DNA from 4 places in the Bradyrhizobium sp. CCBAU 53338 genome. Region 1 is predicted to be linked to each of the others. Evidence: predicted binding sites of a transcription regulator. Region 1 holds the regulator's gene; each other region holds the start of a gene.
What was found. Region 1 encodes HrcA, which represses chaperone genes, less so after heat shock. Its sites were predicted from a motif close to GTTAGCACTCNCNNNNNGNGAGTGCTAAC; they were not measured.
Positions count from the first base shown of each region.

Region 2: the regulator HrcA is predicted to act here: its motif matches at 1,916-1,944, upstream of XH90_RS36485 (co-chaperone GroES).
Region 3: the regulator HrcA is predicted to act here: its motif matches at 2,064-2,092, upstream of groES (co-chaperone GroES).
Region 4: the regulator HrcA is predicted to act here: its motif matches at 2,232-2,260, upstream of groES (co-chaperone GroES).

Region 1 covers NZ_CP030048.1:181,933-186,143, forward strand. The annotation lists gene pncA (bifunctional nicotinamidase/pyrazinamidase) at 1-421, shown strand, start outside; gene grpE (nucleotide exchange factor GrpE) at 482-1,087, opposite strand; gene hrcA (heat-inducible transcriptional repressor HrcA) at 1,186-2,274, opposite strand; gene rph (ribonuclease PH) at 2,443-3,156, shown strand; gene rdgB (RdgB/HAM1 family non-canonical purine NTP pyrophosphatase) at 3,168-3,803, shown strand; gene hemW (radical SAM family heme chaperone HemW) at 3,790-4,211, shown strand, end outside.
Region 2 covers NZ_CP030049.1:487,148-491,358, forward strand. The annotation lists gene groL (chaperonin GroEL) at 1-1,513, opposite strand, end outside; gene XH90_RS36485 (co-chaperone GroES) at 1,560-1,874, opposite strand; partial or broken gene XH90_RS39355 (IS3 family transposase) at 3,124-3,779, opposite strand; gene XH90_RS39680 (aminotransferase class I/II-fold pyridoxal phosphate-dependent enzyme) at 4,187-4,211, opposite strand, start outside.
Region 3 covers NZ_CP030048.1:6,400,191-6,404,401, forward strand. The annotation lists gene XH90_RS30055 (L,D-transpeptidase) at 1-90, opposite strand, end outside; gene XH90_RS30060 (protein phosphatase CheZ) at 406-1,185, shown strand; gene XH90_RS30065 (hypothetical protein) at 1,348-1,869, opposite strand; gene groES (co-chaperone GroES) at 2,188-2,484, shown strand; gene groL (chaperonin GroEL) at 2,601-4,211, shown strand, end outside.
Region 4 covers NZ_CP030048.1:3,003,087-3,007,297, reverse strand. The annotation lists gene XH90_RS13925 (NupC/NupG family nucleoside CNT transporter) at 1-861, shown strand, start outside; gene XH90_RS13920 (cupin domain-containing protein) at 935-1,474, opposite strand; gene XH90_RS13915 (usg protein) at 1,612-1,899, opposite strand; gene groES (co-chaperone GroES) at 2,303-2,617, shown strand; gene groL (chaperonin GroEL) at 2,663-4,211, shown strand, end outside.

The DNA.
Region 1 (4,211 bases):
GACCATCGACCTGCCCTACGGCAAGCAGGTGCTATGGCCCGACCATTGCGTGCAGGGCACCGACGGCGCCTCGCTCTCGAAGGATCTCTCGATCCCGCAGGCCGAGCTCATCATCCGCAAGGGCTTCCACAAGGACGTCGACAGCTATTCGGCGTTCCTCGAAGCCGACGGCAAGACAACGACAGGCCTCGCCGCCTATCTGAAGTCGCGCAAGATCAAGCGCGTCTTCGTTGCGGGTCTCGCCACCGACTTCTGCGTCGCGTGGACCGCGCTCGATGCGCGCAAGGCGGGTTTTGAGGTCTATGTCGTGGAGGACGCCTGCCGCGGCATCGATACGCAGGGCTCGCTGGCAAAGGCCTGGGCCGACATGGCCAAGGCCGGCGTGAAGCGGATCCAGTCTGCGGATATCGCGAGCGCGTAAGGATTTCGCGCAGTCGTTCCGGGCGCGATGCTTCGCATCGCCCCGGAATGACGCCAAAACTCAGTTCGCTTCGTTGCTGTTCGCCGCGGGCGCAGGCTTCGCGCCGCCCTTGGCGACGCCGACCAGCGCCGGGCGCAGCACGCGCTCGCCGATGGTGTAGCCGGCCTGCATGACCTGCACCACGGTGCCCGCGGGCACCGACGCATCAGGCACCTCGTACATGGCCTGCTGGAAGTTCGGGTCGAACTTCTGGCCCTGCGGGTCGAACTTCTTCACGCCGTGCTTTTCCAGCGCGCTGAGCAGCGAACGCTCGGTGAGCTCGACGCCTTCGATCAGCGCGATCAGGCCGGGATCGGCGGCGGCACGCGCTTCGGCCGGAACGGCATCGAGCGCGCGTTGAAGGTTGTCGGCGATGTCGAGCACGTCGCGGGCAAAGCCGGTGACGCCGTAGAGTTTGGAGTCGGCGACTTCCTTGGCGGTGCGCTTGCGCAGATTCTCCATCTCGGCCAGCGTCCGCAGCATGCGGTCGCGCGCCTCGGCGGCTTCCTTCTGCAGCAATTCCACCGAACCGGGCTCGGGATCATCAGGCATGATGTAGGGCTTCGACACCACGGGCTCGCCGGTCGCAGCAGTCGTGTCTTCGGGTTGCCGGTCTCGATCGGTCATCGGCTCTCTTCTCGAACTCGTCTCACGGGATTTTTCTGGCCCGGATATCGTGCTTCGGGCGCTGAAAATCAAGCGCCCGTGATCGGCTCAAATGCCGGTCAGCCCCCCAGCAGGCGACTGACGATGCGGGCGGCGTAGTCCACGGTCGGGATCACGCGGGCATAATTCAGCCGTGTCGGCCCGATCACGCCCAAAACACCGACGATGTGGCCGGCGGCATCCCGATAGGGTGAGATGATGGTGGAGGAGCCCGACAGGGAAAACAGCTTGTTCTCGCTGCCAATGAAGATCCTGACGCCTTCGGCGGTTTCGGCCCGCCCGAGCAGATCGATCACGCCGCGCTTGGTCTCGAGATCCTCGAACAGCAACCTGACGCGCTCGAGATCCTCCAGCGCATGCAGGTCTTCCAGCAGATTGGCGTGGCCGCGAACGATGAGCTGACGGTCCTCGTTCTCGCCGCCCGACCAGCTTGCGATTCCCGCCGAGATCACCTTTTGCGCCAATTGATCGAGCTCGGCGCGGGCCTCGCCGAGCGCGGTTTCGAGCTCGAGCCGCGCTTCGGCGAGCGTCCGCCCCCGAATTCGCGCATTGAGGAAATTGCCGGCTTCGGTGATGGCCGAGGAAGGAACCCCAGGCGGCAGCGTCAGCACGCGGTTTTCGACCTGGCCGTCCTCGCCGACCAGGATCACCAGCGCCTTCTCGGGTTCCAATCGGACGAATTCGATGTGCTTCAGCCGGGCATTGGATTTTGGCGTCAGCACCACAGCTGCGGCGCGCGTCAGCCCCGAAAGCCGGGTCAGCGCCTGGTCCAGCGCCGCTTCCACCGATTGGGCGTGCCCGACGGTGGCGAGCTGGCTCTGGATCGACTGCCGTTCGGCCTCGTTGAGATCGCCGACCTGCATCAGGGCATCGACGAAGAAGCGCAGGCCGAGTTCCGTCGGCAGCCGGCCGGCCGAGGTGTGCGGGGCATAGATCAGGCCGAGCTGTTCCAGATCGGCCATGACGTTGCGGACCGAGGCCGGCGACAGCGGCATCGCGATCAAGCGCGAAATGTTGCGCGAGCCCACGGGCTCGCCGGTCGCGAGGTAGCTTTCGACAATTTGACGAAAGATGTCGCGGGAACGCTCGTTGAGCTGGGCGAGGCCCGCGCGCGGCGCGATCAGATGGATCGGATCGTGATGGGCCACAGACGGTAACTCCTGTCAGTTGCTTGTAATTTGTCCATCCCGGGCGCGTCTGACAAGCGTGGCGTTTGCGGGGTGGACATCAGGGGGTGAAAAAGCCTTGCTGCTCACCCTCACCCCACCTACAAGCACCGCGAACAGCCTATTCCTTGCGAGTTTTGGAGGATTCCCATGCGGCCAAGCCGCCGTGCGCCCGACGAATTGCGCCCCGTGACGCTGGAGCGTGGCGTGGTCAAATATGCGGAAGGCTCCTGCCTCGTGAAATTCGGCGACACCCACGTGCTCGTCACCGCCACGCTGGAAGACCGCCTGCCGCCGTGGCTGAAGGGCCAGGGGCGCGGCTGGGTCACCGCCGAATACGGCATGCTGCCGCGCGCGACCTCCGAACGGACCCGCCGCGAGGCCGCCGCCGGCAAGCAGAGCGGCCGCACCGTCGAGATCCAGCGTCTGATCGGCCGCTCGCTTCGCACCATCGTCGATCTCGAAGCGCTCGGTGAGCGCCAGATCACGGTCGATTGCGACGTGCTCCAGGCCGACGGCGGCACCCGCACCGCCTCGATCACCGGCGCCTGGGTCGCGCTCGCCGACTGCATCAACTGGATGAAGACGCGCAACATGGTCAAGGCCAACGTCATGCGCGACAACGTCGCCGCGATCTCCTGCGGCATCTACAACGGCACGCCGGTGCTGGATCTCGACTATGCCGAGGATTCCGAAGCCGAGACCGACGCCAATTTCGTCATGACCGGCGACGGCCGCATCATCGAGGTGCAGGGCACCGCGGAACGCGAGCCGTTCACGCAGGACGAGTTCCTGAAGCTGATCGCACTGGCGCAGAAGGGCATCGCGCGTCTGGTGGACTTGCAGAAACTGGCTGTCGCGTAGTCAATAGGCCCATGCACCGCCGAATCACCGGAAAGCTGGTCATCGCGACCCATAATCCCGGCAAGCTCGCCGAGATGAAGGAGCTGCTCGCGCCGCACGGCATCGAGGTGGTGTCGGCCGGCGAGCTCGGCTTGGGCGAGCCCGACGAGACCGGCAACGACTTCCGCAGCAACGCCGCGATCAAGGCGATCGCGGCGGCGCAGGCCACCGGGCTTCCGTCCTTCGCCGACGATTCCGGCATCGTGGTCGACGCGCTCGACGGCGCACCGGGCATCTACAGCGCGCGCTGGGCCGGTCCCTCCAAGGATTTCTCCGCGGCGATGGCGCAGATCGAGCGCCTGTTGCAGGAGCGCGGCGCCACCACGCCCGACAAGCGCAAGGCCCATTTCGTCTCCGCGCTCTGCGTTGCCTGGCCCGACAATCATCTCGAGGAGGTCGAGGCGCGCGTCGACGGCACGCTGGCGTGGCCGCCGCGCGGCACTGCCGGTTTCGGCTACGATCCGATGTTTTTGCCCGATGGTCACACGCGCACCTTCGGCGAGATGGACAGCATCGAGAAGCACGGCCTGCCGCCGCTCGGCCTCGGCCTGTCGCATCGCGCCCGCGCCTTCGTGAAACTGGCGGAGATCTGCCTTGAGCCGCGCTAATAAGGATGCGTTCGGCGTCTACGTGCACTGGCCGTTCTGCCTGTCGAAATGTCCCTATTGCGACTTCAACAGCCATGTTCGCCACGCCGCGATCGACGAGACGCGCTTTGCTTCCGCCTTCGCGCGCGAGATCGAAACGACCGCGCAGCGCGCGCCCGGCCGCGAGGTCACCTCGATCTTCCTCGGTGGCGGCACGCCATCACTGATGCAGCCGGCCACGGTCGGCGCCGTGCTCGATGCCATCGGCAAGCACTGGATGGTTGCGAACGACGTCGAAGTCACGCTGGAAGCAAACCCGACCAGCGTCGAAGCCACGCGCTTCGCCGGCTATCGCTCAGCCGGCGTCAACCGCGTCTCGCTCGGCGTGCAGGCGCTGGATGATGCCTCGCTGAAAGCGCTCGGCCGGAT
Region 2 (4,211 bases), on a different replicon from region 1:
TCGCGGTGCGGACCACCTTGGTCGGGTCGATGATGCCTTTGGAGACCAGGTTGCCGTATTCGCCGGTCTGGCTGTCGAAGCCGTAGGCGTACTGGTCCTTCTCCAGGATCTTGCCGATGATCACCGAGCCGTCTTCACCGGCGTTGATCGCGATCTGGCGAGCGGGAGCCGACAGCGCCTTGCGCACGATCTCGACGCCGGTCTTCTGGTCGTCGTTCTTGGTGCGCAGGCCCTTGAGCTGCTCGGAGGCACGGAGCAGGGCGACGCCGCCGCCCGGGACGATGCCTTCCTCGACAGCCGCGCGGGTCGCATGCATCGCGTCATCAACGCGATCCTTGCGCTCCTTCACCTCGACCTCGGTCGCGCCGCCGACGCGGATCACCGCGACGCCGCCTGCGAGCTTGGCAAGACGCTCCTGGAGCTTCTCACGGTCGTAGTCCGAGGTGGTCTCCTCGATCTGCGCCTTGATCTGGGCCACGCGCGCCTCGATGTCGGCCTTCTTGCCGGCGCCATTGACGATCGTGGTGTTCTCCTTGTCGATCATCACCTTCTTGGCGCGACCGAGCATGTTGAGCGTGACGTTCTCGAGCTTGATGCCGAGATCTTCCGAGATCGCCTGGCCGCCGGTCAGGATCGCGATGTCCTGCAGCATGGCCTTGCGGCGATCGCCGAAGCCCGGAGCCTTGACGGCCGCGACCTTCAGGCCGCCGCGCAGACGGTTCACAACAAGCGTGGCCAAGGCCTCGCCTTCGACGTCCTCGGCGACGATGACCAGCGGCTTGCCGGTCTGCACCACGGCCTCGAGCAGCGGCAGCAGCTCGTTCAGCGAGGAGAGCTTCTTCTCGTTGATGAGGATGTAGGCGTCGTCCATCTCAACGCGCATCTTGTCGGCGTTGGTGACGAAGTAGGGCGAGATGTAGCCGCGGTCGAACTGCATGCCCTCGACGACGTCGAGCTCGGTCTCGAGCGACTTGGCTTCCTCGACGGTGATGACACCCTCGTTGCCGACCTTCTTCATGGCGTCGGAGAGGAACTTGCCGATCTCCTGGTCGCCGTTGGCCGAGATGGTGCCGACCTGGGCGATCTCGTCGTTCGAGGTGACCTTCTTGGAGTTCTTCTGGAGGTCTGCAACCACAGCCTCGACCGCGAGGTCGATACCGCGCTTGAGGTCCATCGGGTTCATGCCGGCGGCGACCGACTTGGCGCCTTCCTTCACGATCGCCTGGGCCAGCACGGTGGCGGTGGTGGTGCCGTCGCCGGCCGCGTCAGCGGACTTCGAGGCGACTTCGCGCACCATCTGGGCGCCCATGTTCTCGAACTTGTCGTCGAGCTCGATCTCCTTGGCGACGGTGACGCCGTCCTTGGTGATGCGGGGAGCGCCGAACGACTTGTCGAGCACGACGTTGCGGCCCTTCGGACCGAGCGTGACCTTCACCGCGTTGGCGAGGACGTCGACGCCGCGCAGCATCTTGTCGCGCGCTTCAACCGAGAATTTGACTTCTTTGGCTGCCATCTGGAATTTTCCTTAAGGTGTTTGACTGGAGGGAGGAGGGAGGCTCTTAAGCCGCCTTCTTCTTGGACTCGGCGACCTCGAGAACGCCCATCACGTCGCTCTCCTTCATGATCAGCAGGTCCTGGCCGTCGATCTTGACCTCGGTGCCGGACCACTTGCCGAACAGCACGCGGTCGCCGACCTTCAGGTCGATCGGGATCAGCTTGCCAGCTTCGTCGCGGCCACCGGGGCCGACGGCGACGACTTCGCCCTGGGAGGGCTTTTCCTTGGCAGTGTCGGGAATGATGATGCCGCCAGCGGTCTTCTCTTCTGCGTCGATGCGCTTGACCACGACGCGGTCGTGAAGCGGACGGAATTTCATGCAGTCCTCCTAATATTTGCACGAGTTGAGACTTCAACCTTGTGAGCAATCGATGCCTACGAGTGCTAGCGCAGACGCAGCTGAAATAGGACGGGGCTTCTACAGGAGCAAGAGCTTCCAGCAAAAAATCACACTCAGAAGTCGTCTCTGCCAGAATCATTTATCGTAGCTAACTGGCCCGGCCGCTATTAGCGCAGTGTGAGGTTGCCCTGCTCGGCCGAGGTCTGCACGATTTCGCGGCGGATGCTCTTGGCCTGGAAGAACGCTCAGACATTGGTGCGCTCGAGAGTCTTAGTAGTTGCTAAAGCCATTCTTGGTCTCATTGACTGCTCGGATACGGCTCCGGCCGAAACGAACCCTAGCGCTGATGAACGCGCGACGTAACAGGAGTTCGCCGGGCTTGCTTCAGTGGACGGAATTCTCATCGAGTTAGCCGCGACATCCGCAACAGCCAAGGAGTGTGAACAGGTTCGGGATGCCGTCTCGTTCTAGGCAAGCCGATCTTGAAAAATAGCGCCTTTTTTCATCTCGCTCCATCGCTAACCTTGGCAGTTGACCGGAGCTGGATGAAAGCGGCCAGGGGCCGGCGGCGACCTCTTCAAGGAGCTGAACGAAACGCCCGCGCGGGAGAACTGAATCAAGACGAGATCAGCGCTCACGCAAAGTTCAATCGCGCTTCGTCCGCCCTTCTTCCGCGGTGATGCTGATGATCGTATACGCATGCTTCTCGCGTCTTATATTGCGACGAGATGGGCTTCCGGGGAGGCAACGAGATGCAACGCCCCCGGTTTCACCGCATCTTCTTCAGACCGCTCGCGAAGAGTGGGGGCGGCACACGACTGGATCGGGGGATACGCCGAGTCCGCCCCCGCATCACCTTGAGAGGATTGGTGACGCGAGTTTGAAGGTAGCAAACAAGGCGATAGCGTAGCTACTGCAACTATCTCACACCAGGATGGCTCGCATGAGGGTTGAATCGGCCGTGGCGATAGGTTGTATGCTGTTGGGTCCTCGGGTGTCCCGGCTGTGCGGAGAGAAGAAATGCCGATTGTCACGACAGCGAGCGCAAGTGACGGACAAAGAACATTGCAGACAAGACGAAAGATGTGGTTCGGAGCCTAACATCCATCAGCAACAATGCTTCGATTTTCGCCGTTAGTCGCCCCGCTCAACGCGGTCTTCAATCTCGATAGTGCGTCAGACTGACCTCTTTTTGCGCTCTGATCTTCCCCCGAGAAAGCGGACGGGTTTAAGCGGCTTTTAGCTCCATCTCGATCGGAGGGATATATCCGATGGCGGAATAGAGCCTGGTTCGATTGGAGAAGCCCGCGATGAAGGCGAAGATGTCGCGCCGGGCTTCGGCACGGGTCTGGTACTGACGATGATGAACGAGCTCGGTCTTGAGGGTGTGGAAGAACCTCTCCATCGGGGCATTGTCGTAGCAGTCGATGCGTCAGGCCCGCGGCGGTAAGGGCCGCGCGATACTCGTGTGAAGCGTACTGCACTCCGCGATCGGAATGATGGACCAATCCGGCGTCCGGCCGCTGCTGGCGAAGCGCCATCGTCAGTGCGGAGGAGACGAGTTCGACCCGCATGTGATCCGGCATCGCCCAACCGACGATCTTGCGGCTGAAGAGGTCCATGACGGCTGCCAGGTACAGCCAGTCCTCCGCCGTGGGACGTAGGTGATATCGGCCAGCCAGACCCGGTTTGGGGCCGCGGCGGTGAAGTCGCGCGCGATCAGGTTTGGTGCGATCGGCAGATTGTGGCGACTGTCGGTGGTGCGGACGCGACATGGCGGCGCCATGATCGCCCGAATGCCATGCCGTCGCATCAGCCGTTCGATCCGGCCACGGCTGGCCCACGTCCCCGCGTCCGCAGGGCGGCGTGGACTCGAGAACTGCCGCTGGCTGCTCTCGCGATGGACCTGCCGGATCTCGGCATCGGCGTCGCCTGCGTGGTGGGCCGCCACGCCGCCGATGCCGGCTCCTGCCGGAATTTGTCTATCCAGCGGCGCAGCACCGCGCAGACCGAGCTCCTTGGCGACCGATCCGATCGATCGACCACTCGATACCGCCAGTTCAACGGCCTAGCGTTTGTAGTCCTCTGTGAACCATCGAAGTTGACGTTCTGGCATTCGATACCTCCGGGCTCTCTGAGCTACTACAGGTGTCCACTTATTCGGAGGAGGTGCAGAAGTCCTATCTCACGAGCGTCAGAAAGGCGCCGATGCATCAGCCGCTCAGAGCAGCCGTCATGGATTTTGAGGTGGTGCATGATCGCGTGCTGCGCGATCACATTGGCGTTCGAGGTCATATGTCCCTGCAACTTCCTGGC
Region 3 (4,211 bases), 1.1 Mb from region 1:
CACGGTATTGTCGAAGGCGCTGGCGCTGGTAGCGCCGACAATGAAGGCGCATGCGCTGCCGAGCAGCGCGACAGACATTTTCTTGAACATCGACGTACTCTGTACTGTTTCGTCTTGTTGCATTCGTCGCCGGACGCGTTGGCTGATGTCCGCGTCCTCGACGTGGTCAATAAAGAGCAAACTCCGTTGCGTTTGGTAAACGGATCGGGCGTTTCGATTCACCACGTCGCGAACGGCGGGGCAATTCGGCGATCAGCGTTTATTTTCGATGAAGGGCGACGCCTCATGGTTAATCGCGCGTTTGCTTCGCCGTGGCGCGCGGCTGCACGACGGTTCCTGCCGTGAACCTCGTGTTAAATCGCTTCTGTCTACAAAGACGCGTGAATGAGGTGGGGGAGTATCCTGATGGCTGTTCACCGCAAGCGTTTTCGTGTCGAGGATATCGCCGGTGGCGAGTTGCCGATTCTTGACGTAGCAGAAGAGGCAGGCCCGATGCATAACGAGATCATGGCGGAGCTGCGTGCGATCCGCGCCCAGATGGCGAAGGGCAGCGTGCCCCTGACCGGCAGCGCGGCGATGGCCGCGATCGACGCCTCCACCGCCCAGGAACTTTCCGACGCACGCACGATGCTCGATACCTATCGGGCCCAGATCGAGCAGTGCGAGAAGCTCAAGGTCGAGCTCGACCTCATCCACGACGCCATCGACCGCACCAAGCGCGAGATCGCGACCCTGCACGGCAAGAGCTTCGACGGCGGCGAGATGGCCAAGGTCAATGGCGAGCTCGGCGCGGTGGTCGGCGGCACCGAACAGGCGACCCAGCAGATCCTCGAAGCCGCCGAGTCGATCGACCAGGCGGCCTCCGCCCTCTCCAAGGTCGACTCGGTCGACCAGCAGAAGCGCCTCGCCGACGACATCCAGGAACGCGTCATCTCGATCTTCGAGGCGTGCAACTTCCAGGACCTGACCGGCCAGCGCATCAGCAAGGTCATGACCACGATGAAGTTCATCGAGCAGCACATCAATTCGATGATGGACATCTGGGGCGGCGTCGACGCGATCAAGTCCCACGCACCCGCCCAGGTCGACACCCGCAGCGAGGACGACAAGCTCCTCAACGGCCCGAAGCTCGCCGGCGACGTCGGCCACGCCTCACAAGACGACATCGACGCGCTGTTCGACTAGGCGAACACGGCAAACCGAACAACAAAAACGCCGGCGCAAGCCGGCGTTTTTTGTTTTTTGATCCTGTCTCACATTGTCATTCCGGGGCACGCCAAGCGTGAACCCGGAAGCTCGAGATTCCGGGTCCGGTCCTGCGGACCGCCCCGGAATGACAGAAATCAGCTACGCCTTCGGTCCGCAGCGGACGTAGACCATGTTGCCGTAGCGGGTGGCGGCGTCCTTGTCGACGAAGCGGGTGATCATGACGCGGCCGTCGAAGGAGACGATCTCGCGGTCCTGCTCGCCCGGCGTCGGGCCGGAGGGGCCGATATAGTTCTTGCCGCTCGGCGAGCCCTTCAGCCGCAGTTCCTGCGGCGTGGCCTGGTCGGCCAGATGCATGATCACGCCGCCGGAGGAACCGGCGCCGATCACGTAGGGATTCTTGCACTGCGCCCGCGCAGCCGCCTCGGTGCGGGCGCGATCGGCCGGGTTCTGGAACGAGGCAAGACCCCAGCGGCCGACGATCTCGTCGGCGCGGATCGAGGCCGGCATTTCCGGAGCGGTGCCGGGCTCGGCCTCGGGTGCCGGCTGGGACGAGGAGAAGGACGGCAGGCTCATACCGCCGCCGCAGGCGCCGAGCAGAAGCGCCAGGCAAGAGGCCGCCGCCAGATTGGCAACCGTGCGCGCGTGAGCTGAACTGATCATGGCATTCCCCCGAACAAGACCACGGCCGCATCCCTTCCGCAGCCAAGCGCAAAACCGCAACCAGGGCAATGACGTCCTAAGATACGTCTCTTCCCCGAACGAGTTTCCAGTGCCACCATCCTATATCCGCCTCACCAATCGCTTAACCACCTTTGCTTGACAGGATCGCAGCCAAGCCATATCCCCTGCGCACTATTAGCACTCGGAAAGACCGATTGCTAAGCGCACCGTTCGACCCTCGGGAAGAGGGGGAACGGGAGCGCCGCCCCCACCCACTTCCGCTGCTTTCGGAAAAGCGAGCCTCCAAAGGGAAACGTCATGGCTAAGTCCAAATTTCGTCCGCTGCATGACCGTGTCGTGGTCAAACGTATCGACGCCGAGGAAAAGACCAAGGGCGGCATCATCATCCCCGACACCGCCAAGGAAAAGCCGTCCCAGGGCGAAGTCGTCGCCGTCGGCCCCGGCGGCCGCGACGAGGCTGGCAAGCTGATCCCGATCGACCTCAAGGTCGGCGACCGCGTGCTGTTCGGCAAGTGGTCGGGCACCGAGGTCAAGATCGACAACGAAGAGCTCCTCATCATGAAGGAGTCGGACATCATGGGCGTGATGGCCTAGGGCCATCAGCCTGAACGGCCGCTGAATGCCATGCCCGGATGACAGGTCCGGGCATCCATCATTCCGCCGCACACCACCAGACACGACACATCACGATACATCAGGGATTGCAGACAATGGCTGCCAAGGACGTCAAGTTTTCCGGAGACGCGCGCGATCGCATGCTGCGCGGCGTCGACATTCTCGCCAACGCCGTCAAGGTGACGCTCGGTCCGAAGGGCCGCAACGTCGTCATCGAGAAGAGCTTCGGCGCGCCCCGCATCACCAAGGACGGCGTCACCGTCGCCAAGGAGATCGAGCTCGAGGACAAGTTCGAGAACATGGGCGCGCAGATGGTGCGTGAGGTCGCCTCCAAGACCAACGACCTCGCCGGCGACGGCACCACCACCGCGACCGTGCTGGCCCAGGCCATCGTGCGCGAGGGCGCCAAGGCGGTTGCCGCCGGCATGAACCCGATGGACCTCAAGCGCGGCATCGACACCGCGGTCCAGGCCGTCATCAAGGACATCGAGAAGCGCGCCAAGCCGGTCGCCGCCTCTTCCGAGGTCGCCCAGGTCGGCACCATCTCGGCCAACGGCGATGCCGCCATCGGCAAGATGATCGCGCAGGCGATGCAGAAGGTCGGCAACGAGGGTGTCATCACCGTCGAGGAGAACAAGTCGCTCGACACCGAGGTCGACATCGTCGAGGGCATGAAGTTCGACCGCGGCTATCTCAGCCCCTACTTCGTCACCAACCCCGAGAAGATGACCGCCGAGCTCGAGGACGCCTACATCCTCCTGCACGAGAAGAAGCTCTCCGGCCTGCAGGCGATGCTGCCGGTGCTGGAAGCCGTGGTGCAGTCGGGCAAGCCGCTCGTCATCATCGCCGAGGACGTCGAGGGCGAGGCTCTCGCCACCCTGGTCGTCAACCGTCTGCGTGGCGGCCTCAAGGTTGCCGCCGTCAAGGCGCCGGGCTTCGGCGATCGCCGCAAGGCCATGTTGGAAGACCTCGCGATCCTGACCGGTGGCCAGCTGATCTCCGAAGACCTCGGCATGAAGCTCGAGAACGTCACGGTGAAGATGCTGGGTCGCGCTGGCAAAGTGGTGATCGACAAGGAGAACACCACGATCGTCAAGGGCGCCGGCAAGAAGCCCGACATCGAGGCCCGCGTCGGCCAGATCAAGGCCCAGATCGAGGAGACCACGTCGGACTACGACCGTGAGAAGCTCCAGGAGCGCCTGGCCAAGCTCGCCGGCGGCGTCGCGGTGATCCGCGTCGGCGGCGCGACCGAGATCGAGGTCAAGGAGAAGAAGGACCGCGTCGAGGACGCGCTCAACGCCACCCGCGCCGCGGTGCAGGAAGGTATCGTCCCCGGCGGCGGCGTCACGTTGCTGCGCGCCAAGAAAGCGGTCGGCCGTCTCACCAACGCCAATGCCGACGTCCAGGCCGGCATCAACATCGTGCTGAAAGCGCTGGAAGCTCCGATCCGCCAGATCTCGGAGAATGCCGGCGTCGAGGGCTCGATCGTGGTCGGCAAGATCCTGGAGAACAAGTCCGAGACCTTCGGCTTCGACGCCCAGACCGAGGACTATGTCGACATGATCGAGAAGGGCATCATCGATCCCGCCAAGGTGGTGCGCACCGCGCTCCAGGACGCCTCCTCCGTGGCCGGCCTGCTGGTGACCACCGAGGCGATGGTCGCCGAGATGCCGAAGAAGGAAGCTGCGGCCGCCATGCCGGCCGGC
Region 4 (4,211 bases), 2.8 Mb from region 1:
GCCTGGCTGCTGGAGCGCACGTTGGGGGTCGGCGGCGCAGTCGGGCTCTCGACCGCCGCGAACATCTTCCTGGGCATGGTCGAGGCGCCGCTGTTCGTGCGGCCGTATCTGACGCAGATGTCGCGCAGCGAATTGTTTCTGGTGATGACCGGCGGCATGGCCGGCATCGCCGGCACCGTGCTGGTGCTCTATGCGACGCTCCTTGCTCCTCTTATTCCCGATGCGGCCGCGCATTTCGTCATCGCCTCCGTGCTGGGCGCGCCGGCCGCGATCCTCGTCAGCCTGATCATGATCCCCGAGACCTCCGACAAGCGCACCGGCGGGGCGCTGGAGGACCCCGAAATGGCGGTCTCCGGCACCATGGACGCGATCGTGAAAGGCACGGGCGCCGGGATCGAGCTGCTGATCAACATCGTCGCGATGCTCCTGGTGCTGGTGGCGCTGGTCTATCTCGCCAATGCGGTGCTCGGACTGTTGCCTGATATTGGCGGCGCCGCGATCTCGCTGCAGCGCGTGCTGGGACTGATCATGGCGCCGGTGTGCTGGCTGATGGGGCTGCCCTGGGACCAGGCCGTCACCGCCGGCAGCCTGATGGGCACCAAGACCGTGCTCAACGAGCTCGTCGCCTATGTCGACTTCTCGAAGTTGCCGCCTGGCACCCTCGATCCGCGCTCGCGCCTGATCATGCTGTACGCCATGTGCGGCTTCGCCAATTTCGCCAGCCTCGGCATCATGATCGGCGGGCTCGGCGTGATGGCGCCGGAGCGGCGCGACGAGATCAACGCGCTGGGTCTGAAGTCGATCGTGTCGGGGACGCTGACGACGTGTCTGATGGGGGCTATCGTGGGGGTGTTGACGTAGGTATCTCTCAGACCGTCATTCCGGAGCGCGACGAAGTCGCGAACCCGGAATGACGGGCGGAGAGACTTGCGCTCTACGCCTTCAACTCGACCGTCCTGAACTCCGCCGGCAGGATCACTTCCAGCAGTTCGACGTCGTCGGAATAATCCAGGATCATGTGCTTGATCTTCGGCGGCTGGGTCCAGGCGCTGCCTTCCAGCATCATCGTCTCGCCCTGCCCGTCCATGTAGGTCTTCACCCAGCCCTTCAGAACATAGACCATCTGGAAGTCGACGTCGTGGAAGTGCAGTTTTGAGACTTCAGCCGGATCGCAGGGACCTTGCAAGCGGATGACATGAGCTTGCGCCAAGCCATCGCTCGCGGCGGCGATACCGAGGTCGCGGTACTTGGCGTAGGCGCGCAGGCCGTCGGCTTTGAAATCCTCCTCGCGGTGATGGCTGATGGCGATGCGCTGCTTGCGGCGTGCGGGCTTCTTCGTCGCGACCCTGGCTGTCGTCGCACGCGCTTTCGACTTCACCGTCTTGCGCGCTGATGATCGGGCCGCGGGCTTGGTGCCGCTACGCTTCTTCACCGCGGTTACCGCTGCGCTACGCGATTTTGTTTTCTTGGCCATGGGCCGCCTCCCTGTTGTTATGGGGGGAGGCTAGCACAGAAACGGAAGCCGTAGGGCGGTTGGCCGCAGGCGTACCCCGCCGCCCTTCAGACAGCGGCGGATTGCGCTTCGCAACTGCGCCCTACGGCATCTCGCCGTCAATGCAGCCGGAACACTCCGTCCACGGCGCGCAGCTCGGCCGGCTTGATCAGCTTGGAATGCGCGACGGTCACCGAATGCAGCGGACCGTCGAGCTTCTCCTGCCAGAACGCGAGGAAGTCGCTCAGCGCGGGGAATTTCGGAAACATGTCGTAGTTCTGCCAGACGTAGGTCTGAAGCAGCGAGGGATGATCCGGCATCCGGTAGAGGATCTGCGCCGTCGTCAGCCCGTAGCCCAGCATCTGTTTCCGGAAGTCTTCGGAAACGCCCCCAACCCGCAGTCCCATGCCAACCTCCTTTGCAGGAGCGCATTTCTGGGGTGGCTTGATCCGGTACGCAGCTTACGAGCCACCCGGCGGAGATGCGCTCACATGAGAGAAATGTGACGCAAACTGACAATTCATCTCAAGCCTAAAAGTTTAACAAGTTGTTGAAATTCAATGCTTTAGCAGCAGAGCGCGCTCCGTGCTAATACGGCCCCGAAGGGGCCTCGGAGAGGCCTCCGGCATTCGGTTAACGATGGTAAAGAGATTCTGGCAGGCGGGCCTTCAGAGCGCCAATTTTTCTGCTAGAAGCCCTTGCCCCCGCAAATTTCCTGTCCTATTTCAGCTCCGCCTGCGCTAGCACTCGCTGGCGCAGATTGCTAACACGTTGAAATCATCAACTCGTGCAAATGCTTAGGAGAGCTGCATGAAATTCCGTCCGCTTCACGACCGCGTCGTGGTCAAGCGCATCGACGCAGAAGAGAAGACCGCCGGCGGCATCATCATCCCCGACACTGCCAAGGAAAAGCCCTCCCAGGGTGAAGTCGTCGCCGTTGGCCCGGGTGGCCGCGACGAAGCCGGCAAGCTGGTTCCGATCGACCTGAAGGTTGGCGACCGCGTGCTGTTCGGCAAGTGGTCGGGCACCGAAGTCAAGATCGACGGCGAAGACCTGCTGATCATGAAGGAAAGCGACATCATGGGCGTCCTCGACGTCCCCGCTTCCAAGAAGAAGGCGGCCTAACAGCCCCTCTCTCCCTCCAGTCATACACCTCAAGGAAAAATCCAGATGGCAGCCAAAGAAGTCAAATTCTCGGTTGAAGCGCGCGACAAGATGCTGCGCGGCGTCGACGTTCTCGCCAACGCGGTGAAGGTCACGCTCGGTCCGAAGGGCCGCAACGTCGTGCTCGACAAGTCGTTCGGCGCTCCCCGCATCACCAAGGACGGCGTCACCGTCGCCAAGGAGATCGAGCTCGACGACAAGTTCGAGAACATGGGCGCGCAGATGGTGCGCGAAGTCGCCTCGAAGTCCGCCGACGCGGCCGGCGACGGCACCACCACCGCGACCGTGCTCGCCCAGGCGATCGTGAAGGAAGGCGCCAAGTCGGTTGCCGCCGGCATGAACCCGATGGACCTCAAGCGCGGTATCGACCTTGCGGTCGAGGCCGTGGTTGCGGACCTGCAGAAGAACTCCAAGAAGGTCACCTCGAACGACGAGATCGCCCAGGTCGGCACCATCTCGGCGAACGGCGACCAGGAGATCGGCAAGTTCCTCTCCGACGCCATGAAGAAGGTCGGCAACGAGGGTGTCATCACCGTCGAGGAAGCCAAGTCGCTCGAGACCGAACTCGACGTCGTCGAGGGCATGCAGTTCGACCGCGGCTACATCTCGCCCTACTTCGTCACCAACGCCGACAAGATGCGCGTTGAGATGGACGACGCCTACATCCTCATCAACGAGAAGAAGCTCTCCTCGCTGAACGAGCTGCTCCCGCTGCTCGAGGCCGTGGTGCAGACCGGCAAGCCGCTGGTCATCGTCGCCGAGGACGTCGAAGGCGAGGCGCTCGCGACCCTGGTCGTGAACCGTCTGCGCGGCGGCCTGAAGGTCGCGGCCGTCAAGGCTCCGGGCTTCGGCGATCGCCGCAAGGCCATGCTGCAGGACATCGCGATCCTGACCGGCGGCCAGGCGATCTCGGAAGATCTCGGCATCAAGCTCGAGAACGTCACGCTCAACATGCTCGGTCGCGCCAAGAAGGTGATGATCGACAAGGAGAACACCACGATCGTCAACGGCGCCGGCAAGAAGGCCGACATCGAGGCGCGCGTGGCCCAGATCAAGGCGCAGATCGAGGAGACCACCTCGGACTACGACCGCGAGAAGCTCCAGGAGCGTCTGGCCAAGCTCGCTGGCGGCGTCGCGGTGATCCGCGTCGGCGGCGCGACCGAGGTCGAGGTGAAGGAGCGCAAGGATCGCGTTGATGACGCGATGCATGCGACCCGCGCGGCCGTCGAGGAAGGCATCGTCCCGGGCGGCGGCGTCGCCCTGCTCCGTGCCTCCGAGCAGCTCAAGGGCCTGCGCACCAAGAACGACGACCAGAAGACCGGCGTCGAGATCGTGCGCAAGGCGCTGTCGGCCCCCGCTCGCCAGATCGCGATCAACGCCGGTGAAGACGGCTCGGTGATCGTCGGCAAGATCCTGGAGAACAAAGCCTACAATTACGGCTTCGACTCCCAGACCGGCGAATATGCCGACCTCGTCAAGAAGGGCATCATCGACCCGACCAAGGTGGTCCGTACCGCGATCCAGAACGCAGCTTCGGTTGCCGCGCTCCTGATCA